Prochlorococcus marinus str. MIT 0918: one gene and its partner. The protein of the gene in region 1 interacts with the protein of each later gene in a pairwise test. Links are inferred from orthologs where the notes say so. Each region holds a gene or a part of one and is shown on either strand. Other genes may lie near its edges.

What was found.
Region 2: the proteins of ligA (region 1) and leuS interact in binary tests that used the Escherichia coli proteins (3 or more experiments, as listed by UniProt). The link is inferred for Prochlorococcus marinus str. MIT 0918 from one-to-one orthologs.

The regions. Positions count from the first base shown.
Region 1 is NZ_CP114780.1:1,191,625-1,203,887, forward strand. What follows is about bases 3,519-6,471. They hold ligA (NAD-dependent DNA ligase LigA), read left to right. Parts: upstream 3,519-3,941; coding sequence 3,942-6,002; downstream 6,003-6,471. Other genes in these bases: O5636_RS06575 (hypothetical protein), read left to right, coding at 3,519-3,919; O5636_RS06585 (hypothetical protein), read left to right, coding at 5,995-6,162; O5636_RS06590 (TVP38/TMEM64 family protein), read right to left, coding at 6,159-6,471. Outside these bases: tRNA uridine-5-carboxymethylaminomethyl(34) synthesis enzyme MnmG, read left to right, coding at 1-1,613; O5636_RS06560 (chorismate lyase), read left to right, coding at 1,650-2,204; O5636_RS06565 (RNA helicase), read right to left, coding at 2,220-2,732; O5636_RS06570 (SprT family zinc-dependent metalloprotease), read right to left, coding at 2,828-3,376; more of O5636_RS06575, read left to right, coding at 3,497-3,518; more of O5636_RS06590, read right to left, coding at 6,472-6,722; O5636_RS06595 (valine--tRNA ligase), read right to left, coding at 6,781-9,555; O5636_RS06600 (protein phosphatase), read right to left, coding at 9,641-10,099; O5636_RS06605 (hypothetical protein), read left to right, coding at 10,169-10,423; O5636_RS06615 (MazG family protein), read left to right, coding at 11,075-11,815; speE (polyamine aminopropyltransferase), read left to right, coding at 11,826-12,263. UniProt on the Escherichia coli protein: DNA ligase that catalyzes the formation of phosphodiester linkages between 5'-phosphoryl and 3'-hydroxyl groups in double-stranded DNA using NAD as a coenzyme and as the energy source for the reaction.
Region 2 is NZ_CP114780.1:360,615-377,515, reverse strand. The notes cover bases 10,774-13,949. They hold leuS (leucine--tRNA ligase), read right to left. Parts: upstream 13,561-13,949; coding sequence 10,987-13,560; downstream 10,774-10,986. Other genes in these bases: dapF (diaminopimelate epimerase), read left to right, coding at 13,681-13,949; O5636_RS01955 (glucose-6-phosphate isomerase), read left to right, coding at 10,774-10,990. Outside these bases: O5636_RS02005 (inositol monophosphatase family protein), read right to left, coding at 1-365; molecular chaperone DnaK, read left to right, coding at 906-2,900; O5636_RS01990 (DnaJ domain-containing protein), read left to right, coding at 2,884-3,837; O5636_RS01985 (DUF3110 domain-containing protein), read left to right, coding at 3,867-4,268; murQ (N-acetylmuramic acid 6-phosphate etherase), read left to right, coding at 4,269-5,219; O5636_RS01975 (peptidylprolyl isomerase), read left to right, coding at 5,317-5,754; ribBA (bifunctional 3,4-dihydroxy-2-butanone-4-phosphate synthase/GTP cyclohydrolase II), read right to left, coding at 5,764-7,410; argC (N-acetyl-gamma-glutamyl-phosphate reductase), read left to right, coding at 7,513-8,592; purN (phosphoribosylglycinamide formyltransferase), read right to left, coding at 8,589-9,236; more of O5636_RS01955, read left to right, coding at 9,389-10,773; more of dapF, read left to right, coding at 13,950-14,538; O5636_RS01940 (cysteine desulfurase family protein), read left to right, coding at 14,545-15,741; O5636_RS01935 (DUF1995 family protein), read left to right, coding at 15,738-16,376; O5636_RS01930 (D-alanyl-D-alanine carboxypeptidase), read left to right, coding at 16,396-16,901.

The DNA of each region.
Region 1 (12,263 bases):
ATTTAGAGGTAAAGAAGCTGGCACCTAATACGCAAAAAGACGCGCAATCTGAATCTACTATTGGCCAAATAACAGGGATCAAAACGTACTTTGGAAGTAGCTATAAAGCAAGAGTAGTAATTCTCACTACTGGAACATTTTTAAGAGGAAAGATTTGGATAGGAAATCAATCAATGGAAGCTGGTCGAGCAGGTGAACAACCTGCAACAGGTTTAACTGATGCACTGCAAAAGCTTGGTTTTGAAACTAGTCGGCTCAAGACAGGAACTCCTGCAAGAGTAGATCGCAGAAGTATTGCACTCAACTCCCTTGAAGAACAAATAAGTGATGCTGCAAATCGATTTTTTTCTTTCGACCCATCTACATGGAAAAGCAAAGCTCAAATGAGTTGCTATATCACTCGAACAACAACAAAAACCCATCAACTTATAAAAGACAATCTTCATTTAACTCCTATTTATGGAGGGTTTATCAACAGCAAGGGTCCTCGTTATTGCCCATCAATAGAAGATAAAATTGTTCGGTTTGCAGATAAGGAATCTCATCAAATCTTTCTAGAGCCAGAGGGAAGAGATACGCCGGAGATATATATACAAGGATTTTCGACCGGGCTACCAGAAAATATACAGCTAGAGCTTTTAAGAACACTACCTGGTCTCGAAAACTGTATCATGCTTCGTCCAGCTTATTCAGTGGAGTATGACTATTTACCGGCTACACAACTTTTACCATCTCTAGAAACAAAAAGAATTAAAGGATTATTTAGCGCTGGACAACTTAATGGAACAACTGGTTATGAAGAAGCTGCAGCTCAAGGCATAGTAGCTGGGATCAATGCGGGACGATATATAGAACAAAAACATCCGATCCATTTCTCTAGAGAAGAAAGTTATATAGGAACCATGGTTGATGATCTTGTGACTAAAGATCTTCGCGAACCATATAGAGTTCTAACTAGCAGAAGCGAGTATCGATTAATGCTTCGAGGAGATAATGCGGATCGAAGACTTACACCACTGGGTTATCAACTTGGATTAATTGATGAAAAAAGATGGAAAATATTTAAAGCAAAACAAGAAGCTTTGGCTAAAGAAAAACTTCGATTAGAAACTGATAGGATTAAAGAAACTAATACAATCGCATTGATCTTAGCCGAAGAAAGTGGTGCTCCAATTAAAGGATCTATAACTTTAGCCAATCTACTTCGACGACCAGGAATGCATATGTCTAATCTCATTAGACATAATCTAGTAAATAGTCAATTAGAGCTAAGTGTACAAGAAGGAGTGGAAATAGATATTAAATATAGCGGGTATTTAGAGCGCCAGGCTGCCCAAATAGATCAAATTAAAAAACAAAACAAAAGAACATTATCTCAAGAGTTAAATTATACAAATATCAAAACACTATCCCAAGAAGCAAGAGAAAAATTAAACGCTAATAGACCCAAAACATTAGGTGAAGCAGCTAAAATTCCTGGTGTAAGCAAGGCAGATCTCACCGCATTACTCGTATGGTTAAAAATACACAATCGAAAAAGCATAAATAAAGTAATTAATAAAAAACACATCAATAACTCAGCGACGAAAGTTTCTTTCCAAAACAGGAGTTAATTTCTGAGCACCAATCTTTATCCATCGCCTCAAGCAATTTGGGAAGCCAAAACAGCATCCGTATTATCTGGCAACCTTTCAATACAACTATCTGGAGCATGGCAATTAATGCTATTAGGGGATGGCAGTCCTACTCGCCATCTGACGCTACTCACAGGGCATGAAGTTCAAATAGAATTAATTGGAATGGAAGCAGAATGGTTAACAAATAAGTCAATACCTAAGGAAGTGAATGAGCTTTTCCCTCCTCTTTTAAAGAGACAAGTTTGGCTCCAATGTGGAGATCAAACTCTTGCATGGGCAGAAAGCTGGTGGAATAAACAAGAAGCAGAACATCATCTAAAAAACAAAGACCAGCCAATTTGGCAAAGCCTTACCCAAGGACGATCTGAATTATTTCGTGAAGTTGATGGACTAGCTTTAGTTAAAGCTAAATGGTTAGAAAATAGATTTAAAAAAACAGGTCCTTTTTGGAGTAGACACTATAGATTTTTTCGCCATCAACAAGAATTAACAGTAATACGAGAGGTGTTTAATCCTATATTAGAAAACTGGTTGGGAGACTCTATGCGCAATCAACTTTGCCCATAAATAAATTAAAGAGATTTATTTTCTTCTACTAGATCTGGGTAAAGGACGCCTAGGAAGAGTTGTTTCTTGAGAAGTATTACTGGAATCGGAATCTTGATAATCAGAAAATTTTCGCTCAGAGGAGGTCTCACGTTCCCATCTTTCAATGCGAAACGTAGAATCATCAGGCCATGGCTGTTCTAAAGATGTATCCACATCTTCGGATGATGGTGAAAGTGCTTTAGGCACTCTCAATGATATTGCAGTTAAAGGCTTTTTTTTAATAGGAATGTTTTCCTCTCTTTCTAATTCTAAGTCTATAGGTTCATACCAATTATCTTCTTCTTCAAAAAACCAATCAATTTTTTTTCCTACCCAGCGACTCATACCACTAACACCGGAACGGTTTTCTTTTTTTCTTTGTCCAGGTCTATTTCCAGCAACACCATCAACTAACTGTCTACCTGTTTCCATCCATTTATCCATACGACGCTCTAAAGATTCTCGAGAGCCCTGACGTCTGGAATTAGAGTAAAAACTTCTATTCATAAAATAAATTTATCGAATTTTCCAAAAAAAATCATTCTGGAAAAGACGTAAAGGAATCGTTAGACCAAGAATTAAAAACCCAGCCAAGTTCTTAATCAATTTTCTAAGTTTAAAGGCTGAAAAACAAGTACACAGCTTGGATTCCATCTCCCTCCATACAAAGTATCACAACAATGCTTACAAGCTATTCCTTTAGTCCTTCTTTTGTAAGTTGAACTCAAACCACAAGAAGGACATATGCCCAACCATTTTGGCAATTTAATAGGCATCGGGAATTGATGCCTGACACTTATCTGAAAATCATTCTGAGCAGCATTAATTGCTTTCATTCGTGCTTGAAAATTCCGTCCATGTCCTTCAGAAACTTTTAAAACAAGATCTACCCAAGCATGGATCATCTCGTGGCAAAGAGTGCTTTCCACAGCGCTTTGAGGAAGATTTTCTAATACAGGGCTAGACAAGACAATTTCACAGACTCTTTGTCCTTTCGCTTGACGTCCATGACGATAAAACCCAGCTGTATTACGTAATCTGCCATCACTCCACCTAATTGAAACAAGTGGTTTCAAATCTTTAACCAGCAAGCCATCAAAATATTGACGGTTCAAACGATGAAATATAGGCAGAAGAGGAATGAGTGGCATTAATTCTTATAAGGCAAATCTTTAACCAAGCCATAACATTCTGTCTAAAAATTAGTGACTGTGAAATACTCTTATCTCTAAAGTTAGTAAAACTAATCTTCTAATTAAACACTTTTCACAATGGATGCGGCACTAGTTAAAGCAATCGGCATCAAAACTCTTCTCTATGGAGGGGGGGCATTGCTTCTCTTCTGGACCTTCAATGCCATCAAGCTTGTTATAGGAGCAAGAGGAATCAATCCTTTAGTAAAACAATTCTTCAATCAAATCGCTTCGGGGCGTATTGATGCTGCATACAGGCTTACAACCAAAACATATAAACAACACGTAAATCGTCAAGATTTCCTTAAATTTTTAGGAGGCCTGCAATTAAACAAATACAGAAACTTAAAATCAGGGCGACCAAGAATTGAAGACAATCAAGTCATACTGACTTTAAATCTCAGATCCGAAGATAAAAGTTCTCAATTACCCTTGGAATTTACATTCATTAAAGTAGACAAAGATTGGCGAATCAATCGAATTGCAAAATCAACTAGCTAACCATAAGTTGCTTTAAGTATCAGTGAAAAAACCTTCAGGGAATTTTTCAAGAAGAGTTTTAGAGCTTCGCAAGGTCTTAAATAAAGCTAATCATGCTTATTACGTTCTTGATGCTCCCTTAATGGAAGATGCTGTCTTTGATCGTCTATATCGAGAATTATTGGAAATAGAAAAACACGACCCGTCTCTCATAACACAAGACAGTCCATCTCAGCGTTTAGGAGGGAAGCCATCAAAAGGTTTCCAAAGTGTTAAACATAGAATTCCCTTACAAAGTCTAGAGAATGCCTTTAACTTAGATGAGCTAGAGAATTGGTATTTAAAAATTAAAAAATCACTTGAACAAGAAGTCAAGATGATATGCGAACTCAAAATCGACGGAAATGCTCTTGCTCTAAGTTATTCAAATGGTTTTCTAGAAAGAGCAACTACTAGAGGAGATGGTTTTGAAGGAGAAGACATCACATCTAATGTGAAAACAATTGGCTCGATACCATTATCTTTACAACTAAAAAACCCACCACCCTGGCTTGAAGTAAGAGGGGAAGCCTTAATGCCCAATGAAATTTTTGAAAAAATAAATCAATTACGTCAAAAAGAAGAAAAACAAGTCTTTGCAAACCCTAGAAATGCATGCTCAGGCACTCTTAGACAATTAGATCCTCAAATAGTGGCATCAAGAAAACTAGATTTTTTTGCCTATACAATCCATCTTCCTAATGAATGGGAACCAACAGACGAAGACTATCCAAAACCCAAAGGACAAAAAGAAGGATTGCAATGGCTAAAAAAAGCAGGGTTTAAAGTTAATCCCAATACAAAAACAAGCCCAGACCTCGAAGAAGTAAAAGATTTTTGTAACCTATGGGAAATTCGTCGTCAAACCCTTCCATATACAACTGATGGAATAGTCATAAAACTCGAGAGTTTTGAACAACAAAAAACTTTAGGTGTGACCAATAAAGCACCTAGATGGGCAATTGCATTGAAATTCCCAGCAGAAGAGTCACCAACTCAATTAACAAAATTAACTTTTCAAATAGGTAGAACTGGAGCAGTAACGCCTGTAGCCAAATTTAAACCAATCACTCTTGCAGGAACACTTGTAAGTAGAGCAACATTACATAATGCAAATAGACTTGCAGAACTTGATTTGCATTCTGGAGATACTATTGTCGTCCGAAAGGCGGGAGAAATAATTCCTGAAGTCGTTCGTGTCATAAAAGAGCTCAGACCCCAGAAAGCATCGAAATTATTTCTTCCAACAATTTGTCCAGAATGCAATCAAAAACTTTTGCAAGCTCAAACACAAGCAGCAACTAAATGTACAAATAATTCTTGTCCAGCAATCCTACGTGGTGGTTTACGTCATTGGGTAAGCAAAAACGGAATGAATATAGAAGGGTTGGGAACAAAACTGATAGAACAACTAGTGGAGAAGAAACTTGTTTCATCAATTGCAGGTATATATAACCTAGATAAACAATCAATTACAAAGCTCGAGCGCATGGGGGAAAAATCAGCTGAAAAACTTTTATATGCAATTGAAGAATCGAAAAAAAAACCATGGCATAAGCAACTATTTGCTCTAGGTATCCTCCACATTGGAGAAGCTAATGCAAAAGCAATTGCTAACGTTTTTCCAAATGTCTCAGAACTTGAAAAAGAGATAATTAATGCACCTGAAAGTATTTCTAATATCTATGGCATAGGAAATGAAATTGTAGAGTCATTAAAACAATGGTTTACTTCTCCTAATAATCAAGAATTAATTAAATTATTACAAGAAGCAGGAATTACACTTGCAAATACTTATAAAGAAAAATTAACTATCAAAAACCAAGAAGTTGCTGGAAAAATAATAACAATAACTGGAACATTTAATGTTCTCAATCGTAACGAAATAAAAGGGATTCTAGAAAATTTAGGTGGAAAGGTTACTTCTTCTATTAGCTCTAAAACAAGTTTTTTAATTGCAGGGGAAAAACCTGGAAGCAAATTAAGAAAAGCTAAAGAACTAAACATAAAGATTATTGGGGAAACAGAATTAATCAATATATTAAATCAAGTAGCCAATGACTAAACCATTCATTTACACTTTAATTAAAACAGATTGTGGTAGAGCTAAATACCAAGAAATTGCTTCTAGAAAGACTTTTAATTCAAAATTGAGATTATTATGGTTTATTGTAATTGCTACAATTAAAGATTTAACTTTAAAAAATCAAAAAGAAGAAAACTAACTACTTGATTGACTAGAATTACGAACACTCCTTAACACAAGAAATAAAGCCAAAGCAGTAGAAAAAGTACCTATCAATGTTAAAAAATTGAATTGAGAACTATTAGAAATTATTGAATCAAATTTCGAAATCTCTCCTGCTAAAGATCCCAAAGAACAATAGAGTAATGTGCCTGGGAAAATAGCAACCAACCCTATTGTAAAATCCTTAAAACTAACTTTAGTCAAAGCATATCCAAGGTTTAAAAGACCAAAAGGAAAAGCTGGAGAAAGACGAGTTAATATAATAAGTTTTAATCCTTCACTAGTAATGGATTGCACGATTAGTTGCAATTTAGGAAAGGAATCTAGCCTTTTGTTTATCCAATGTCTTAGAAAAGTTCTAACTAAAACAAAGGTAGTAATTGCTCCTAAAAATGCACCAATAAAGACAAATATACTACCAAGTAATGAACCATACACCAATCCTGCAAACATAGAAAGCCAAGAGCCTGGCAACAAAATATTTACCCAAATTGCATAGAAAAGAATAAAAACAATAATGCCTAAAGGAGTAGACAAAAATTGAATTTGATACTCAAAAAAATCTTTTAGATATAACATATAAAGACTATGAGATTCATTCTAAACCTAATAATCTTTGGCGAACTAATTCGGCTTGGGAATTCGCATCAGATAATTTAGCCTTGCATTCTAAAACAATTTCTTCAGGAGCCTTCTGAATAAAATTAGAATTATTTAAACGGCTTGAAAGAGTAGAGATTTCTTTTTCTGCCTTAAACAAATCTTTCTTTAAACGATTCTTCAAAGCTGATAAATCTACTAACCCTTCAATTGGCAAAATAACTTCTAATTGACCAGAAACTCCAGCTAGCGACTTTGAAGTTGATTGTCCAGACAATTGATCAGGACCAAAAACCTTAACTTCATTTGCTTTGGTCAATATTTGAATATCAGGAATTGCTTTGTTTAACAAATCTGAAAGATATTTATTTTTAGTAACAAAATGTACTGGGGCTTGTTGTGAAGGCTTAAAACCTGCTTCTGCTCTTAAATTCCGAACCACTCTAATCGAAGCAAATAACTCATTAAATGAAGACTCTAACTCCTCATCTATGAAACCTGGATTAAATGCTGGCCAAGACTCTAATGCAAGTAATCTATTCTCTGAAAAACCAGTAACACCATGCCATAACTCCTCAGTTAAGTGAGGCATTAAAGGATGGATCATAATTAATAGATCCCTTAAAACCTTAAACATCACTGTCTGAGCTCTTTTTTGATCAATCAAATCATTTCCAGATAAAGAGGATGAAACATTAAGGCGAGGCTTGATTAATTCCAGATACCAATCACAAAAGTCATTCCAAGCAAATTCATATAAACCTTTTGCAGCTTCCCCAAGAGCATAAGTTTCATATCTTTTAGCTGTATCATCAATCATCTTAGAAAGCCTAGACAAAATCCATTGATCAGATAATTGCAACTTTGAATAATCTATTTCCTCAAATGTCTCTTGAAAAGTAGTGCCACGAAGGTTTATCAAGGCAAATCTTGTAGCATTCCATAACTTATTAGCAAAATTTCTTGCTGCTTCTACCGTTACAGAAGTATCTGATTCTCGATCATAATCAAGGCGAATATCTTGTCCTGCTCCAACAACCTCCTTAACCAAGGCAAAGCGAAGTGCATCGGTTCCATAACGATCAATTAATAAAATTGGATCAATCCCATTCCCTGCACTTTTACTCATCTTGCGGTTATGTTCATCTCTAACTAAACCGTGAATATAAACATCTGAGAAAGGGATCTGTTCTGTAAAAGCACCTGCCATCATTGTCATTCGTGCAACCCAGAAAAAAATAATGTCAAACCCTGTGACCAGAGTATTCGTTGGATACCAACGAGAGAAATCTGCATGGCTTTCATCAGGCCACCCTAAAGTTGAAAAAGGCCATAAACCACTAGAAAACCAAGTATCAAGAACATCATCTTCCTGCTTAATTAGAACGTCTCCTCCATATAGACGTTGAGCTTCCAATAAAGCATTCTTCTCTGAAATAGCAACTATATAAGGAGTTTCATCAGTGAGCTGATTATTTGTTTCACTAATTACAAACCAAGCTGGGATACGATGCCCCCACCACAATTGTCTACTAACACACCAGTCTCTTAAATCTATTAACCAATCTTGATAAACTTTCTCCCATCTAGCAGGAAAAAAAGAAGGTTGTCCCTTACTTAAATAAGACTGACAGCGTTGAGCCATAGAATCCATACGAACAAACCACTGAGTAGAAAGCAAAGGTTCAACAGGGACTTTTCCTCTCTCAGAAAATGGAACACTATGGCGATATGGTTCAACCTTCGCTAACAAGCCTTGGTCGTGAAATGCCGCAACAACAGCATTGCGAGCATCAAAACGATTTAAGCCAGCAAAACAACCAGCCTCAGAATTCATTGTGCCATCCTTATTCATGACCGTAATCTGAGGCAAATTATGTCTCTGACCAATTGCAAAGTCGTTAGGATCATGAGCAGGAGTTACCTTCACGCAGCCGGTTCCAAAATCTTTATCAACATGATCATCAGCTATCACAGGTATCTCACGCCCTACTAATGGCAAAAGCAATGTTTGCCCAATCAAATCTGAATAACGTTGATCTCCAGGGTTAACTGCGACAGCAACATCACCCATCATCGTCTCAGGTCGTGTTGTAGCAACTTCGAGATATTTAATTCCTGTCTTGGAAGAAGCTTTAGTTAATGGATATCGAAAATACCACAAACTACCTTCCACTTCTCTCATCTCAACCTCCAAATCACTGACTGCTGAGCCAGAAGCTGGACACCAATTAACAAGATATTCTCCTCGATAAATTAAACCTTGCCTATATAGTCGAACAAAAGCTTCTGAAACCGCCTTGCTTAAGCCTTCATCCATCGTGAATCTTTCTCTTTGCCAATCAACTGAGTAACCCAAACGACGCAATTGTTGAACAATCCTACCCCCACTTTGAGCCTTCCATTTCCAGGCACGCTCTAAAAAAGCTTCCCGGCCAAGATCATCTTTATTCACCCCTTCCTCTTTTAATTGTTTTTCTAAAATTGTTTGAACAGCAATCGAAGCATGGTCAGTACCTGGCAAACAAAGTACATTTTTTCCTTTTAAACGCTGAAACCTAACAATCGTATCTATTAAAGCTGTATTAAAAGCATGCCCCATATGCAAGCTTCCAGTAACATTTGGAGGGGGAATGACAATGGAAAAAGGCTCTCCTTTGCCATTAGGATCTGGATGAAAAGCACCTGCTTCCTCCCATATATTTTGCCAGCGCCGCTCGGTTCCAAACGGGTCATAAGTCTTAGGTAATACATCTAGTGCATTTCCTATATCTTTTGAGGTTGTTTGCTCTTCCACAAAGACAATTCAAACCTTATAAGAAAACACTAATGAAATTCTTTGTTTTTGTAAAAAATCAACAGCCAGTTTCTGAAGACTTCCATGGAATAGCAATTAATTGATCAAAAGATTCCCATTTACTAACATCTGTAATCACTCTTTCAGTCAAACCAACATGCTCAAATGCTTTAATGCAACTTTCATGAGTAAGTGAAGCATTTTCGCCTAAAGGCATCACGAAAACCTTTTCATCAGAAGGATCTGCTAGGAGATATAAAGAATCGCTTTCAATATTTCTTTCAAAAAAATTTTTTCTCATCCTTATAGTTACAGCAGAGCCCAAAGCTTCGGCAAACGTTGCCAAGCTTTCTCTCTCTCCAGACATCCCACAATTCAAAGAAAGCCATATTAAAAACTTCACCCAACTATCAAGCGTCCAAAGAGGAGCAAAGCTATTCCTTTGACGTCTAACTAATTCAGATAAAGCAAAATCAAACATTTTTGCTTGAATTTGGGTTTCATTTGTCTTTTTCATAACAACAATTTCGTTTTCTAATAAAATTAGACTTACTGCCTTCGCAGGGCACTAATAGGATTATGTACCATGGATCTAAACGACCCTGAATTGGAATTTTCTGATTTAATCTACGCTTATCAAAGCTGGGTAATAGCTGTGATTAATGATGAAAAACTAACAAATGAGGAGAAGCTGTTAACAGAAGAAATAGTTGATGATGCTGTCAATGCAATGAGATTTTTATCTGGTGACGTGACGAATGCCATTGAAACAAGTTTAGCAAGGGTATATGACGTAGATTCTGAAGAATTAGCTTCATTGCTATACCCTGATGAGGATTAAAAGATCACTAAAAACGAATTGATGGAACATAGTTAAATTATCTGAATTTATTCAAACTTAATTCTCAAAAAATTTAATACATGAATCTAATTGATTGATTGGTTAATCCTTGAAATTTAAATTGAACCAAAAGCCATTATTCACATTGACTCTTTCACTCCATTGACAGGGATCATAAAACAAAACTCTACTTATAAAACAAGGCCTATAAAGACTTCAAAGTATAACTTCTTGCTAGAAAATATCCTTATTGTCTTCCACATTTTTATATAAATATATCCATTATTAACCACAATTATTTTGAAAGAAATGACCTAACTTGGTTACTAAAGTCCCTCAAAAAATACAGGCCAATCACATAAAATGCTAGTTCTAATAAAAGACTCAATAGGAAAGCCTTTTAAATTAAACAACTTTTTCAATAATGGGCGATCCAGGGTTCGAACCAGGGACATCCTGCTTGTAAGGCAGGCGCTCTACCGCTGAGCTAATCGCCCATGATTTAATTCTGCCTTATCAAGGCAACCTAGGGATACCCCAGTCTTTATAAAAAGTGGCATCGAGCAACAAATATGAGAAACATACACAGATTTAAAAATTGTACTTTTGTCTGCATATTGTTGCTAACACTAGAAGTAAGAATGGAAGTTAATGCAAACTACTTCACAAAACCCAATTGAAGCCCTAATAGAAGTTGTCTCAAAACTTCGCGACCCAATCCATGGTTGTCCATGGGATATCAAACAAAATCACAGAACCTTAATTCCATATGCCATTGAAGAAGCGCATGAAGTAGCTGATGCAATTAAAAATGGTACAGATCAGGAAATCTGTGATGAATTAGGGGACCTGTTACTTCAAGTGGTTATGCATGCACAAATTGCTAAGGAAGAGCAAAGGTTTTCTTTTGACGATATTGCTAGAGCAGCCCAAAAAAAAATGATGAGGCGTCATCCACAAATTTTTAATGCTAAAAGTAAATCTATTAAGATGAAAAAAACTTGGGACGAAATCAAACAATCTGAAAAAAGCTATAATGAAACAAACCATCCATTTGCTGATTATATAAAAAATAAATTAAGAATACAATCTGCGTTTAATGGTGCAATATATATTTCAAAAAAAATTCAAAAAAAATTTTTAAATGATAATTCTGTTAATGATACCTTAGTAAAAGAATTTGATGTCTTTGAAAGAAAATTAGCAAAAGGAAATAAAATTGACTCACAAATAAAAATTGGCCGGTTACTATTTAAACTAATCAACATAGGTATTGATTATGGTATAGATATAGAAGACAGCTTAGATACAACTAATAAAAAGATGATACAAGGTTTAGGATTAATAGAATCAGAGTTGGGAATGGAAAAGATTAAAAAAGATCATAATTAGCTCCAAAAAAATGAACCTTTCAAAAACAAGTGGTATTAATAAACTCAATAAAATTTGGGTAGATGAATATCATGAATCTACTCGTTTTGGTTTAAGAGGGAAAAAAATATTAGAAGAAGAAAGTGAATATCAAAAAATTACAATATTTGACAGTGACAGATATGGCAAAGCATTACTTCTAGATCATTGCTGGATGTGTGCGGAGAATCAAGAAAAAGAATATCACGAAGCTATTGTGCATCCAGCATTAACTAGTGCTGAAAAAATTGAAAAAATTTTGATAATTGGCGGTGGTGATGGTGGGACAGCAAAAGAATGTCTTAAATACAATGAGTTGAAACAGATTGATATGGTTGAAATTGATCAAAAGGTAATTCAATTAAGCAAAAAATATCTACCATGTATAGGAGGTGGATGTTGGGAAGATAGTAGGCTAAATGTAATTATT
Region 2 (16,901 bases), 830 kb from region 1 along the record:
AAACCTATTGACGTGGCAAAAAAAGGATAGCCATGTGCGAAATTCGTTGTTCCATCTAGTGGATCTATACACCAAGCTAAATTATCTATATACCCAGAGGAACCACTTTCTTCAGCTAGGATTCCAATTTTCGGTGTTTCTTTGTTTAAATACTCTTTTATTATGTTTTCAGCTTCTATATCTACATTTGTAACCAAATCACCTTCGCTACCTTTATTTTTAACTGTTGTTATATCTTGATAATATTTCATCAATACTTTACCTCCTATTAATGCTGCTTTTCTTGAAATTACAGATAAATTATCTAGAGTCTCTTGATCTAGGCCTATTTTATTAGATGCTTGAACACATTTAAAAGATGTCATTTTTAAAGACAGATCTAAGTTATGTAAAATAGAAACTTTATTTTGTTATAGCACTTCCTCTGTTAGATTTGAAGAACATTTCAAATGTATGGAGAGGTGGCCGAGCGGTCGAAGGCGCAGCACTGGAAATGCTGTATAGGGGCAACTCTATCGAGGGTTCGAATCCCTCCCTCTCCGTTTTAGAAAACTTTAATAATAAATATATTAATTTTCTCTTTATATATTAATATATAAAGGAAATTTAGACTTTTGCAAAATAAATTTTTATATATTCTAATTAAATGTAATTAATTAGATATTGATAAACTTGTTGTAATGCATATTTAGTTAATCTATCTATTAAAATAAATTGCATAATAGTATATTATTATTATGCATAAAAATTTAATTTATAAATTTTCAAGTTATTTTTTCTAAATATTATTTTAACAATCTTTGCTTTTTAAGTTTATTAATGCTTTTATCTTAAGTGTGCATCAGTAAAAAAAACTTGGTTAGTGAGCCGATGAACGTTACCGTAGGGAGCAAATAAAAACAGCCATGGGGAGGATTGTTGGAATTGATTTAGGTACCACTAACTCCGTCATCGGAGTTTTGGAAGCTGGACGCCCTCTTGTAATTGCAAATGCTGAAGGGCTTAGAACAACTCCATCAGTAATTGGATATACAAAGGATTCAGAATTGGTGGTCGGTCAACAAGCCAGAAGACAACTAGTACTTAACCCTAGAAATACCTTTTCAAATCTAAAAAGATTTATAGGAAGAGCTTGGGATGAATTAGAAGAAACCAGCTTAAATGTCCCTTATACAATAAAATCCAATGACCAAGGAAGCGTTAGAGTTATATGCCCAATCACGGAAAGAGAATATGCACCTGAAGAATTGATTGGAAGTATCATTAGAAAGTTAATAGATGATGGGGAAAAATATTTATCTGAAACTATTGATTCTGCTGTAATAACTGTACCTGCTTATTTTAATGATTCTCAGAGACAAGCTACTAGAGATGCAGCTCTTCTTGCAGGTATAAGAGTAGAGAGAATCTTAAATGAACCAACAGCGGCAGCTTTGGCATATGGCTTTGATAAGAAAGCAGCTTCTAGAGTTTTAGTTTTTGATCTAGGTGGAGGGACATTTGATATATCTTTGCTAAGAATTTCTAATGGAGTTTTTGATGTTAAAGCGACCTCTGGCGATACACAATTAGGTGGAAATGATTTTGATCAGAAAATTGTTGATTGGTTGGCTGAAGATTTTAAAAAAGAGAATGGAATAGACCTAAGAAGAGACAGACAATCTCTTCAACGCCTTTCTGAGGCTTCTGAAAAGGCCAAACAAGAATTATCTGGTCTGAATTCAACCCCTATTTCACTACCTTTTATTGCAACTGGTTCTAATGGCCCTTTGCACATAGAAACTGTTCTAGATAGAAAAACATTTGAAGGACTATGTAGGGATCTAATGGATAGGTTGTTAAAACCTGTGGAGAATGTTCTAAATGACTCTGGTTGGAACTCTGATGATATTAACGATGTTGTTTTAGTTGGTGGAAGCACAAGAATCCCTATGGTTCAACAACTTGTTAAAACATTTGTCCCTGTAAAACCATCTCAATCAGTCAATCCAGACGAAGTTGTAGCTATTGGTGCAGCAGTTCAAGGAGGAATCATTACTGGAGAATTAAGAGATCTTTTGCTGAATGATGTAACTCCTTTGTCATTGGGATTGGAAACTGTAGGAGGCCTTATGAAAGTTTTAATTCCTAGAAATACACCAATTCCTGTAAGACAATCTGATGTATTTAGTACATCTGAACCCAATCAATCCTCTGTAGAGATAAATGTCTGGCAAGGTGAAAGGCAACTCGCAGCAGATAATAAATCGCTTGGTAAATTTCGTTTATCAGGTATTCCTCCTGCTCCTAGAGGTGTCCCTCAAGTACAAGTGGCATTTGATATAGATGCTAATGGAATGCTTCAAGTAAGTGCTACTGATAGAACAACGGGCAGAAAACAGTCGGTAAGCATTACTGGTGGTTCTAATCTAAATGAAGAAGAAGTAAATAATTTAATAAATGAGGCAAAGCAAAAAGCTGATTCAGATCGCAAAAAACGAGCTTCTATTGATCAAAAAAATAATGCTCTAACTCTTGTAGCTCAGGCAGAAAGAAGATTACGTGATGTTTCTCTTGAATTTGGTCCTTATTGTGCAGAGAGACAACAAAGAGCAGTAGAAGTAGCAATTAGAGATGTAGAAGATTATTTAGAAAATAATGATTTAGCAGAGTTAGATATATCTGTTTCTTCTCTTCAGGAATCATTATTTGGATTAAATAGAAGAATTTCTGCTGAAAAGAGATCAGATAATAATCCTATTCAAGGTATAAAAAATACTTTTGGATCATTAAAAGATGAATTATTTGCAGATGATTATTGGGATGATGATCCATGGGATTATGAGCCGCAAAATCAAGCTAGAAATCGTGGGTATAAAAATAGAAATCTAGATGACTGGGACAATGACTTCTACAGCTAAACCAGATTATTGGTCTATTTTGGGTCTATCTCCTGGGAGTGACCTGTCTCAAATAAAATCAGCATTTAGATCAGAAGCTAGAAGATGGCATCCAGATTTAAATATTAACGATAGAAATGCTGAAGAACGTTTTAAATTAATTAATGAGGCTTATAAAGTTTTAATAGATCCTAAAAAACGTACTTTATGGGAGTCACAGAATAATGCTCCCTCTGAATTATTTGCAGAAGGTTTTCCTTCTTATAATGAATATCTAAATCAAGTATTAGGGATACAGATAGATAGTATTAATAATGAATCTAGTTTTAATAATGAACAAGATGTAGAAGAATATAATTTAAATAATTTTGATGAATTTTTAGAAGAGGAATTTTATATAGATGATATAGATCAAGATTTTGATAAGCCTACACCATCTCCTACTTCTCCACCACCAATCAAACAATTAGAGGATCAAGAATCTGTAGTTGAATTAACACCTGATGAATCATTGAATGGAACTGAAATACAAATTGAATTAAATAATGGAACTTTAGTTGAAATACAAACACCCTCTTTTGCTGGAGATGGATGGAGATTAAGATTACCTGGAGTTGCAGAAGGAGGGAAGGATCATTTTATTCAACTAAGAGTAGAAACTGATGATGGATTAAGGATAGATGGCTTAAGAGTTTTATACCGATTGGAATTATTTCCACAAGATGCTTTATTTGGTTGTGGAGTTGAAATACCAACCCTAGAAGGACCTGTTATATTGCAGGTTCCTCCCAAGTCATCTTCAGGGCGATTACTACGATTAAGGGGACGTGGACTTGAATATGAAGAATTAGTAGGTGATCAAATTGTAGAGGTTGTTATAGTGTTACCAGCTGATCTAACAGACTCAGAATTAGCCTTATATAAAAGGCTTCAGGAATTATCATATGATGATAATTAGTCTCATCAATTTTCTTTAAGTTGATAAAAATGCTTGTACATGTCCTGCTTTATGAAATAGGTGATAAGAATGAAGGTATTCATTCGATTGAATTAAATGGAAAAACAATTGTACTAATGTTTGAAAATAAGGATGATGCTGAAAGGTATTGCGGACTTTTAGAAGCTCAGGACTTTCCTAAACCAACAATTGAAGCAATAGAAGAATCAGAGATAGATTCTTTTTGTAAGGAAGCCGGCTATGAATCTCGCTTTGTAGAAAAAGGTTTTATACCTAAATCAGAGGAAGATAGACTTTTAATAGCCCCACCAGAGAAGAATTTAGACTTTAATCTACTAGATGAACATATAAATGATAGAAGTAATCAAGTTAACGAACTTAATAATAATCAATTAGATACTATTAGAAATCAATTAGAGAATCTATTGTAAATGAATAGATTTGAAGATTACGCTAGAGAAATTAACGAGATAAAGGATAGAGGACATCTTATTACTGAACAACAAAATGATAATAGTGAAAATATACACTTATATAATACAGATAAGTTGGTTGATGTATTTATAGAAGAAGATTTGAAACCTCAATTAGCTATTAAATATTCCAAAAAGAACCTAGTTAAGTCCATAGATATGATTTATAATAGATTAAATAATAAAGGAAGATTGTTTTATATTGGAGCAGGCACGTCAGGTAGGCTTGCTGTTCTTGATGCTAGTGAATGTCCACCTACATTTTGTACATCTCCTGATCTGGTGCAAGCAATTATTGCAGGTGGTTATGAAAGCTTAGTTAAGAGTTCAGAACAAGCAGAAGATAATACTGAAATATCAATAAAAGAACTAAAAGATCGTAAATTCACTTCAAATGACTGCTTGATAGGAATAACAGCTGGTGGAACAACACCATATGTAATTTCCAGTTTGGAATATGCCAAAAAATTAGGTGCACTTACTATATTAATAACATCAGTCACAAAAGATCAATCTAATTTCAGTACAGATATAGATATAAGATTGATTACAGGTCCAGAAATAATAGCTGGATCTACACGCTTGAAAGCAGCAACAGCAGCAAAGATGGCACTAAATATTATTTCCTCAGGAGTAATGATTAAATTAGGTAAAGTATATAAGAATAGAATGATAGACCTTTCTGTAACTAATAACAAACTTTTAGATAGATCTATAAGAATTTTATGTGATTTATTGAATATTGATCGTGACGCAGCTATAAAACTCTTAGAGGAATCTAGAGGTTCCGTTAAAGTTTCTATTTTGATGAGATTATCTGGAATGAACTATGTTAATTCAATAAAAGAATTAAAGGAAAACAATGATCACTTGCCAAATACACTTTCTAAGTTAGGTATAAGAACATGATATTCATATAATTTCTTTTATATTGGGTTAAAAATATTTTCTATTTAGATAATGAATATAGGATATAATTATCTTTGAACTTTAACTTTTAAAAAAAATGAAAGCCATCATGGATACTGATGTAGGTCAGATTAACATAGAGTTATTTGATGAAGAAGCACCTAATACAGTAGCTAATTTTGTAAAGCTATCTAAAGAAGGTTTTTATAATGGTCTTTCATTTCATCGTGTTATACCTGGGTTTATGGCGCAAGGTGGGTGTCCTAATAGTAGAAAAGGTTCAAGTGGAATACCAGGGACAGGAGGACCTGGCTATAGCATTGATTGTGAAATCAATAAGAACAAACATCTTCCTGGCTCATTGTCTATGGCACATGCAGGCAAAAATACAGGAGGTAGTCAATTCTTCCTAGTTCATGAGGCTCAACCTCATTTAGATGGGGTGCACACTGTATTTGGAAAAACAGATGATATATCTGCTGTTCTTAATATTCAAAATGGTACAGAGATAAAAACTTTAACAATAATCGACTAGGGTTTCTATTTATTTCCAGGTAATTATATATGGTAATTTTTTCTTAGAGATTAAATCAAGCGCCTCTTTTTTCTTATCCTTTAGATCATTTAAAGTATAAGTGTTATTTTCTAAGTTTTGAGATGGGTGTATAGCTTGTTGTTTGTTATTTGAACTAAATATTCCAACCCTATTTGTACCTTCCCAGTTACTAATCAACAACAATAAATCGTAAATTGAGTTTATATCTTTGCAATTATCTACTCTCCAAACGAAATTTGGCCTTTCCCATAGAGCTAAAAGTCTTGGTGAGTTTTCTGGACTAAGTTTCAATTGATATTCTCTAGCTATTGCTTCTGCGTTGTTTTTAAGGACAGATAAATTGTTATTTGTAGATGTACCATCCCAATAAATTACATAATAGTTATTGGATTCATATTGATAATTCTCATCTATAAAATGACCTAGCTTTGTTCTCTTAACATATAAATAATCAGCATTATGATCTCCAGGACAAATAACTAATGGTTCTCTACTTTCAACTTTTAGTCCATAACCACCAAGACCAGCTATTTTTCTTGGATTATTTGTCAATAATCTTAGTCTCTGGATACCTAGGTCAGTTAGTATCTGTGCACCAACTCCATAATTTCTAAGGTCTGCTGGAAAGCCAAGCCTTTCATTAGCTTCAACTGTATCTAGGCCTCCATCTTGCAAACTATAAGCTTTTAATTTATTAATTAATCCAATTCCTCTACCTTCTTGTCTTAAATATACGACTATTCCTTCTCCCTCTTCTGTAACTCGTGATAATGCAGCTTCTAATTGAGGTCGGCAATCGCATCTTAATGATCCAAAAGCATCACCAGTTAAACACTCCGAATGCATTCTTACTAGAACAGGCTCTTTAAATTTTCCTAGTGTTCCTTTTACTAATGCAATATGTTCTGTACCATCTAACTTATTTGAATAACCAATAGCTTCAAAATCACCAAAAATACTTGGCAATTTGGTTGTTGCCATACGAAAAACAAATCTCTCATTCTCTAATCTGTATTTAATAAGATCAGCAATACTTATTATTTTTAATTGCCATTTCTTTGCATAATTTCTTAATTCAGGCAAACGGGCCATAGAGCCATCTGCATTTTGAATTTCACATATAACCCCTGCTTGAGATAAACCTGATAATTGGGCCAGATCTACAGCTGCTTCTGTGTGACCAGCTCTTTTTAAAACACCTCCCTTTTTTGCTCTTAAGGGAAATATATGGCCAGGCCTTCTTAGATCATTTGGTTTTGTATTTGGACTGATTGCTACCTGTATTGTTCTTGCTCTATCTTCTGCTGAAATACCTGTTGACACCGAATATTCAGGGCCAGCATCAATACTTACAGTAAATGCTGTTTCATTAGAATCTGTATTCCTATCAACCATTAAAGGGAGATCTAATTGATCCAATCTTTCTCCATCCATAGCTAGACATATCAATCCCCTGCCTTCCTTTGCCATGAAATTTATTTGTTGTGGTGTAGCAAATTGGGCTGCACATATTAGATCCCCTTCATTTTCACGACTTTCATCATCGACTACGACAATACATTCGCCATTTCTTATAGCAGCTAATGCATCTGCTATTGGGTCGAATAAAACATTTAGTTCTTCTTTTCTGTTCAATTAGTACCTCTTGAAATTGATGAAACGTTGCTAATGTCAGGTTATAGATATCATTAGCATAAATTTAAAAAAAGTTCTAATTTTGAACTATATTATTTTAGTATGAACTCATTAAAGAATACATCTAATCATATTGCTGTTGTAGGAGCTTCAGGTTATGGAGGCATTCAAGCTCTTGAAATACTAAAACATCATCCATCCTTTGAGATTACATTTCTTGGTGGGAATAAAACTGCTAATTCAAGATGGAATGAACTACATCCATTTTTGCAATTAGAAAATAATCCTATTATTGAATCTCCTGATCCTAATATAATCTCTGATAAAGCCAGTTATGTTATACTTAGTCTGCCTAATGGATTATCATCTCAGTTAGTTCCTGAATTGATAAATAAAAATGTTAGGGTTATAGATCTTTCAGCTGATTATAGATATAGATCATTAGATAAATGGAGAGATGTTTATACAGAAGAATCAACTAAATATTTTAGGAGTGATGAGGTCTTATGTAAAAATGCTATATATGGACTACCAGAATGGAATTATGAAAATATTTCAAAAGCAAAAATTATAGCCTCACCAGGATGTTTTCCAACAGCAAGTTTATTACCTTTAATACCTTTTCTCAAACAAGGATTAATAGAAAATGATGGCATAATTATAGATGCTAAGACAGGTACATCTGGCGGAGGTAGAGACCCTAAACAGCATCTATTGTTATCTGAGTGTTCAGAATCAATATCACCATATGGTGTTATTGGACATCGTCATACTTCAGAAATAGAACAAGAATTAAATCATATAACTGGTAACTCAATTCAAATTCAATTTACTCCTCATTTGGTTCCAATGGTTAGAGGAATGCTTTGCACTGTATATGCAAGGTTAAGAGATCCTTGTTTAACAGCAGAGGATTGTAAGACAGTATTAGAAACTGTATATAGAAATTACCCTTCAATCAAAATTTTACCTGTTGGTACTTATCCCATGACAAAATGGGTAAAAAATACTAATAATACCTTATTAAGTGTTGAGGTAGATAAACGAAATGGAAGGATTATTTTAATGTCTGTTATAGATAATTTACTTAAAGGACAAGCTGGTCAAGCTATTCAATGTTTAAATATAATGGCAGGGTTAAATATAAATACAGGATTGCCTACATCAAATTTCTATCCTTAAATATTTCTTCTCCATTTTTGTGCAGCAAGAGAAATTCCAATACTTATAATTTTATGCTCTTGTATTTGAATATTTCTTAAAAGAGAAGTTTCATCATCTTCAATATCAATAGGAACTGCAGATTGAATTAAAATTTCACCAGAATCTACCTTTTCTTCTACTAAATGTACAGTACATCCACTTATACAAACATTAGCTTCTATAGCCTTTTTTATAGCATTATTACCTTTAAAACTAGGAAGTAGGGAAGGATGGAGATTAACTACTCTACCTTGATATTCATTTAATAAGATATTAGTAACAATTCTATTCCAACCAACCATTACTATTCCTTCTACGTAAAAATTATTAAGCTTATTAATTATTGCTTTATCAAATTCCTGTCTTGAAACATAACAATTATGGTCTAGATATAATATAGGGATACTATTTTTTTTCGCGATTTTATAAGCCCCACAGTTTTTATTATTAACTATTAGGCATATTATATCTGCATCAAGGTATCCATTCTGTATATCTGTTAATATAGTATTAAAATTTGATCCTTTACCTGATGCCATTATAGCTAATTTTATCCTAGGAGAAAAGGATATTGGCTTTTTATAGGCTGGGCTAATTATTGTTTTAGATTCTAGATTATTCATATAGAAGTAAGTATCATTACTGATTAATTAATAATATAGTTAATAATGATAACTGTCCAATTAATTTGTTTCTTTAATAATTCCTCGTATTTTTCTGCTAAATCATTCATACTATAAGCAGTTGAGAATAAACGACAGAGTTTTTGCCAAATATGAACTTCCCAGACTTCAGCAGCGATAATGCCAATCTACAATGGAAACGCTTTTCTAACTTGCTTTATTTTAATGATGAGTTGGGCTTGTGGCTTGATATTAGTAGAATGAAAATCACTTCATCTAATATAGAATCATTATCAACACCTTTTAACAAAGCTTTTGATGCTATTGATAAATTAGAAAAAGGAGCTATATCAAATGCAGATGAAAACAGACAAGTTGGTCATTACTGGTTAAGAGATTCTTTACTTGCACCTACAAAAGAAATATCTAATCTTGTAACAGAAGGAATTTCAGATATAGCTGAATTTGGAAGAAATATACTCTCAGGTAAAATTAAAAATGAAGATAATAAGCCATTTACAGATGTTTGTTGGATAGGTATTGGGGGTAGTGGTTTAGGTCCTATTTTAATAATAAATGCATTAAAGAAATCAACTAAAGGTTTGAATTTTATTTTTATTGATAATGTTGATACAAATGGTATTAATGATAAGTTAGTTTCATTAAAAAATAATCTTAAAACAACTTTATTTGTTGTAGTTAGTAAATCTGGAGGTACACCAGAACCACAAATAGCAATGGATCAAGCTAAGCATTTCTTGTTGAGAAATAATATTGAATGGTCTAAAAGATCAATAGCAATAACAATGAAAGATAGTTTATTAGACAAAATTGCTAAATCGGAATCATGGCTAAAAAGGTTTGATCTGCCTGATTGGGTAGGTGGAAGAACAAGTATAACTGGATCTGTAGGCCTCCTTCCTTTAGCTTTAATTGATGAAAATATTTATGATTTTCTTAAAGGAGCATCAACTATGGATTCAATAACAAGGGAAAAAAATATTTACCAAAACCCATCAGCATTATTAGCTTCTGCTTGGTATTACTCTGGGGATGGTAAAGGACTTAGAGATATGGTTGTACTTCCATATCAAGACAGATTGGAAGTTTTTAGTAAATACCTTCAACAATTAATTATGGAATCCTTAGGGAAGCAGGAAGACAGAAGCGGTAATATAGTAAATCAAGGCTTATCAGTTTATGGAAATAAAGGCTCTACTGATCAACATGCATATGTTCAGCAATTAAGAGATGGTATAGATAACTTTTTTGTTACATTTATAGAAATTTTACAAGATAACAAGGATATTCCTACATTAAATGATAAATCACCAGGAGATTACTTATCTGGGTTCTTACAAGGCACTAGACTCGCTCTTTCAGAAAATGGTCGACAAAGTATAACAATTAGTCTTAGAAAATTTAATGCATTTTCTTTAGGAGCCTTAATTGCTTTATTTGAAAGATCTGTAGGATTATATGCTGAATTAATTGATATTAACGCCTACCATCAACCAGGAGTAGAGGCTGGTAAAAAAGCGGCTTCTAATTTAATTTCTCTTAAACTACAGATAGAGAATATTCTTTCTGATAAAAAACCATACTCTATTAATGACATTGTCTCTAAGCTAAATCATTCATCCTGTGAGAGTGTCTTTCTTATAATAAGGCACATATCTGTAAATCAAGATTTTTACACGATTAATGGAGATTGGTCAGAACCTTCATCATTAATTATTAAAAGAACTAATTAAATTACAATATTTATTAATTTTCCTTTAACTGATATATATCTCTTTATAGGCTTAGCTCCTATCCACTTCTTAGTTACCTCAGAATTTAAAACCTTATCCTTTAGCTGAATATCAGATTCATTTATATTGACTTTAATCATACCCCTAACTTTTCCATTAATTTGTATCACTAAATTATAATTATCTTCTATAATTGCCCTTGAATCAAATTTAGGCCACTTTTGGTCATGGACACTTCCATTGCCTTTTAACAAAAACCAAAATTCTTCTGATAAATGTGGAGCAAAAGGTGCTAATAATAATGTTAATACTTCTAAAGATTCTATGATTAGGGAATCTCGGACATATTCTACAGTTTCATATAGTGTATTTGTAAGTATCATTAATTGAGAAATTGCTGTATTAAACTGAGCATTCTCCTCCAGGTCATTAGATATGTTTTTTATTGATAAGTGGACTATTCTACGTAGATTTGATTCTTTACTATTTAAATCTGTATATACTATGCTCTGAGATGAATTCGAAAGGTCTATAGTTCTATCTCTTAGAAGATCATTAAAAATTCTCCATACACGATTTAAGAATCTATATTGACCTTCTACATCAGAATCGTCCCATTCTAAATCCTTTTCTGGAGGGGCTTTGAAAAGTATAAACATCCTTGCTGTATCGCTTCCAAATTTGTTAATCACATCAGATGGATCAACTCCATTATATTTAGATTTTGACATTTTTTCATAAACTATTTGTAGTTTTTCTCCAGTTAATGGGTCTAATGGATTCTTATGGTCTTTTATATCATTATTTTTGATATATTTTTGAGATGATGGATTCTTATATGTAATTCCTTGAACCATTCCTTGCGTTAATAACTTTTTAAATGGTTCATTTACATTAATAAGTTTCTTAGTTTTTAAAGCTTTTACAAAAAATCTAGAATATAAGAGATGTAATATTGCATGTTCAATACCTCCAACATATTGATCTACTGGAAGCCATTTATCTGCTAACTCTTTATTAAAAGGTTCATTTTTATTAGTTGCGTCTACATATCGTAAAAAATACCAGGATGAACACATGAATGTATCCATTGTGTCTGTTTCTAATTTTGCCTTACATGAACATTTTGGACAAGTTATACTTTTAATAGATTTATCTTTATTAAGTTTGATAGGTAAATCCTTTATTGGAACTGGTACTACTCCACATTTATCACAATGAATAATTGGTATTGGACATCCCCAATATCTTTGACGTGATATCAACCAATCTCTAAGTTTATAACTAACTTTGTTCTGTGCCCATCCATCATTTATACCTACACTTGTTATTTCTGATATAGCTATTTTAGACTTTAGCCCATTAAATTTTCCAGAATTGATTAATATACCTTTTGATGTAAATGGTCTTGTCTCATCAACTAGACTACTATTTCCCTTAATTACATATGTTATAGGTAATGTATATTTTTTAGCAAATTCATAATCTCTTAAATCATGAGCTGGAACTGCCATAACAGCTCCTGTGGCATATGAAGAAAGTACATAATCTCCGATCCAAATTGGAATTGATTTTCCATTTATAGGATTTATAGCTTTAGCTCCTAAATCCAACCCTTGCTTCTGTTTTGAATCTGATGTTCTATCTTGTTCACTAAGTCTATTAACTTTATCTCTAAAAATTTTAAGAGAGTCTTTATTTTCATCAGCTATTAATTTATCTACTAAATGATGATCAGGAGCTAAAACCAGATAATTTACACCATATATTGTATCTATTCTAGTTGTAAATACATTTATCAATAGATTAGGACTATTTTTAACTTTAAATTTAACCTCTACTCCTTGAGACTTACCTATCCAGTTCTCTTGCATAGTTTTTACATTATCTGGCCAACCACTTAGCTTATTTAAGCCTTTAAGTAATTCTTCGGCATAATCTGTTATTTTTAAGAACCATTGCTTTAACTCTTTTTTTTGAACAATTGCACCTGATCGCCACGATTTTCCATTTATATCAACTTGTTCATTAGCTAATACAGTCTTGTCAATAGGGTCCCAATTAACAGTCGCTGATTTTTGGTAGGCTAATCCAGCATCAAATAATTCAAGGAATAGATATTGGGTCCATTTATAATATTCTTCATCACATGTTGTAATTTCTCTCTCCCAATCTACTGATAACCCAAGACTATTTAGTTGGGTTTTCATCTGAGATATATTTTTTTTAGTCCATATATCTGGATCAATCCCTCTATCTATAGCTGCATTCTCGGCTGGTAATCCAAATGCATCCCAGCCCATAGGGTGAAGAACTGCTTCACCTTTCATGCGATGCATTCTTGCCAAGACATCTGTGATTACATAATTTCTTACATGTCCCATATGAAGATTTCCAGATGGATATGGAAACATTGATAATGCATAAAAGGTTTTTTGATCCTTTTGGGGTTGCCTAGTCTTATATAAGGAACTTTCAATCCATTTTTGTTGCCATTTTTTTTCTAAATCAGCATGGTTGTATGTATTAGAGATTCCTTTAGATAAAGGTTTGTTTGAGGATTCTGCGATCACTTATGCTCTGTAATGAAATAAAAGATTGCTTTATTCTTATTTTACAAGACATTTATTAATAGTTGCACCCATAATAAAATATAATAATACTTATTTTCATTTAATTATTTTAATTCTATGACACCCATAAAATTTAAGAAATATGAAGGTACAGGTAATGATTTTATAATTATTGATGGATTTAAATCTCCAGAAGCTAATAAACTATTTAGTATTAAAAGAGATTTAATTAAAAGCTTATGTGATAGACATTATGGTGTTGGAGCTGATGGAATTATTATTAATGCCAAACCAGATCATAATGGAATATCTAAGATGATTATTTATAACTCCGATGGATCCTTAGCTGAAATGTGTGGGAATGGTATTAGATGCCTAGTTAAATATATTATTGATACTAATAATTTACATAACCAAACTGAATTTAATATTGAAACCCTTGCTGGATTATTAAATGCAAGATTTCAAACTAATGGAGATATTAAAGTAAATATGGGTGAACCAACTTTTACCCCTAATAATATACCTACAACTTTAGCTACGGGTAAGGATAATCTTCCTACAGGTATTATTAATATAGAAAATACAAGTTTACAGATTTATGCTGCTGGCATGGGTAACCCACATTTAGTTACTTTTATAGATGATTTTGATTCTATACGCTTTGAAAAATTAGGGCCAGTATTAGAGAATAGTTCATATTTTCCTGAAAAGACAAATGTTCATTTTGTAAAAATAGTTAATAGAGAAACACTTGAATTATTAGTATGGGAAAGAGGTTGTGGTCCTACACTTGCTTGTGGTACCGGAGCATGTGCATCATTAGCTGTTTCAGCAACATTACAATTATGTAATGAAAAAGCTAACATTATTTTGCCCGGAGGTACTTTATTTATAGAATGGCCAAATAAAAGTGGAGATATATATATGAGTGGACCAGCTAAATATGTTTTCTCAGGTTCAATAGAAATTTAGATATATATGCTTGTAGAAACAAATAATACGAATTATTTAGATGCTTGTTCAACATCTCCACCTCACCCATCAGTAATAGAGGAGATTAGTAAAACTGAAAGAATATATTGGGGTAATGCTTCTAGTATACATTTAGAAGGAATTAAGGCAGCTGAGATTTTAGAACAAAGTAGATTTAAGATTGGCCAACTATTTAATGTTTCAGCAGAGCAAATAATTTTCACATCAAATGCTACTGAATCTATTCATCTTGCTTTAATAGGAAAGGCAAGGTCTATAAAACCAGGACGCATTGTAATTAGTTCTGTAGAACATCCTGCCGTCAAATATGCAGCTGAACAGTTAAAGAATGAAGGATGGCAATTGCTTTACTGGCCTGTAAATAGAAATGGTCGTATAGATTTGTCATATATGGAGGAAATGCTAGATTACCCAACAAAAATTGTTTCTTTAATATTGGGTCAGAGTGAAATAGGGACTATTCAACCTATTTTTTCAATAGCTTCTGAATGTAAGAAAAGAAATATTTATATCCATACAGATGCTACTCAGGTGATTTCACAAGGAATATTTAATTTTAATGATTTGAATATTAACAGTTTATCTGCGTCAGCTCATAAATTTAGAGGTCCAAAGGGAATAGGGTTATTAATAATAGATAATAAGAATATAAAGTCCTTTACTCCAATACTTGGGGGAGGAGGTCAAGAGTCAGGTTTACGTTCTGGAACACAATCTGTATCATTAGTTTATGGGATGTCAATTGCGTTACATCAAATTAATAAATGTTCCTCTATAAATTCTGGTGATTTTATATTTGAATCCAGTGATATTTCAAAGAAGACCACACAATTAAGGGAAAGAATAAATAAAATTGAAGGTATTGTATTTACTGGCGATAATATAAATCGTCTTCCAAATCATATATCATTGATCATACTTCCAAGAAATAATAAGGTACTATCAGCAAATAAACTAGTTTTAGAACTTTCAAATAAAGGTATATATATTAGTAGTGGGACAGCTTGTTCCTCATACAATAATAAGAAAAGCTATGTTTTAAAAGCAATTGGAATAGAGGATAAACTGTTAGGTTCATCAATTAGAATAAGTCTTGGTTCATGGAATTTAAACCTAGATACAATTCAGGTGGCTAATATTATAGACTCTACAATAACAAAGTTATTTAATATGGATTTATGAGTACTAATAAAATTAACCTTCCATCTGACTTACAACTTTGTGAAGAGGAAATTTTATTCTCATTATTATCTGCATTAAAAGATGCTAATAATAATAGATTTTCAATATTTCTTGGTTTTCAAGGTTTAAAATTGATGCCCATTACATTTAGACTATATAAAAGTCTTTTTAATAGTAATTATAGTCCTATTGTTATCTTTTCTGATTCAGGAAACACAGCGCTAGCTAAACGAGATTATCCCGAACTATCATCAATCATTTATTCATATAAAGAATTATCAGATAATATATCTACTATAAATTATAATTTAGTTATATCTGTATCACCTCAGCCATATGAATATGATGATTATGAGAAATTAATTAACTCTATACATGTCCCTAGTATTATGATAAATGGCAAACTAGAAGAGACAGCTATTGGAGTAGGTTATGTAGGAAGAGAACGAAGAATAAACTTTATTAAGTCCTGGTATAAACTTTATTGGTTAGAACCATTCAATACAGGAGCACTTTATAAAAAGTATGACAATGATTGGTTATTATACTCTTATTCTAGAGATGGATTTAGGTTTAAGGAATCATTTACATCAAGACCTGATAAAGAATCTATAACAATAGCCTTGTCTGATTAAAATGTTGATTAATAGGTTTATGAGAAAGAGATTAATTTTATTAAGTATATTTACAGGTATTTTTTCCTTCTCCTTAAATAAGAATAATTTTAATTTTAAAAATCTAATACCTGACTTTATATATAATGAATATACTAAGTATGTCTTAAAAACAAGTGATTTTAATAAAAATATCTGTATACCACTTGATAATAAAATTAGAAGTATTATATATCCATATGAAAATTCATGGGGCATTACCTTAATTAAGGATAATTCAGATATAATTGTAGATATTAATAGTAATAAACAATTAATCCCAGCATCGAATACTAAATTATTTTCAACAGCATATGCACTTTCAAAATTAGGTCCGAACTCTACTTTATCTACAAAGGTATATAAAAATTCTTCTGGAAATTACGAAGTATTAGGACAAGGAGATCCAGATTTAAATATAAATCATGTAAAAGAAATTTCAGATTCTATTATTAATAATAAATTTTTATACAAAAAAAATAATAAAATCTTACTCTATGAGATAAA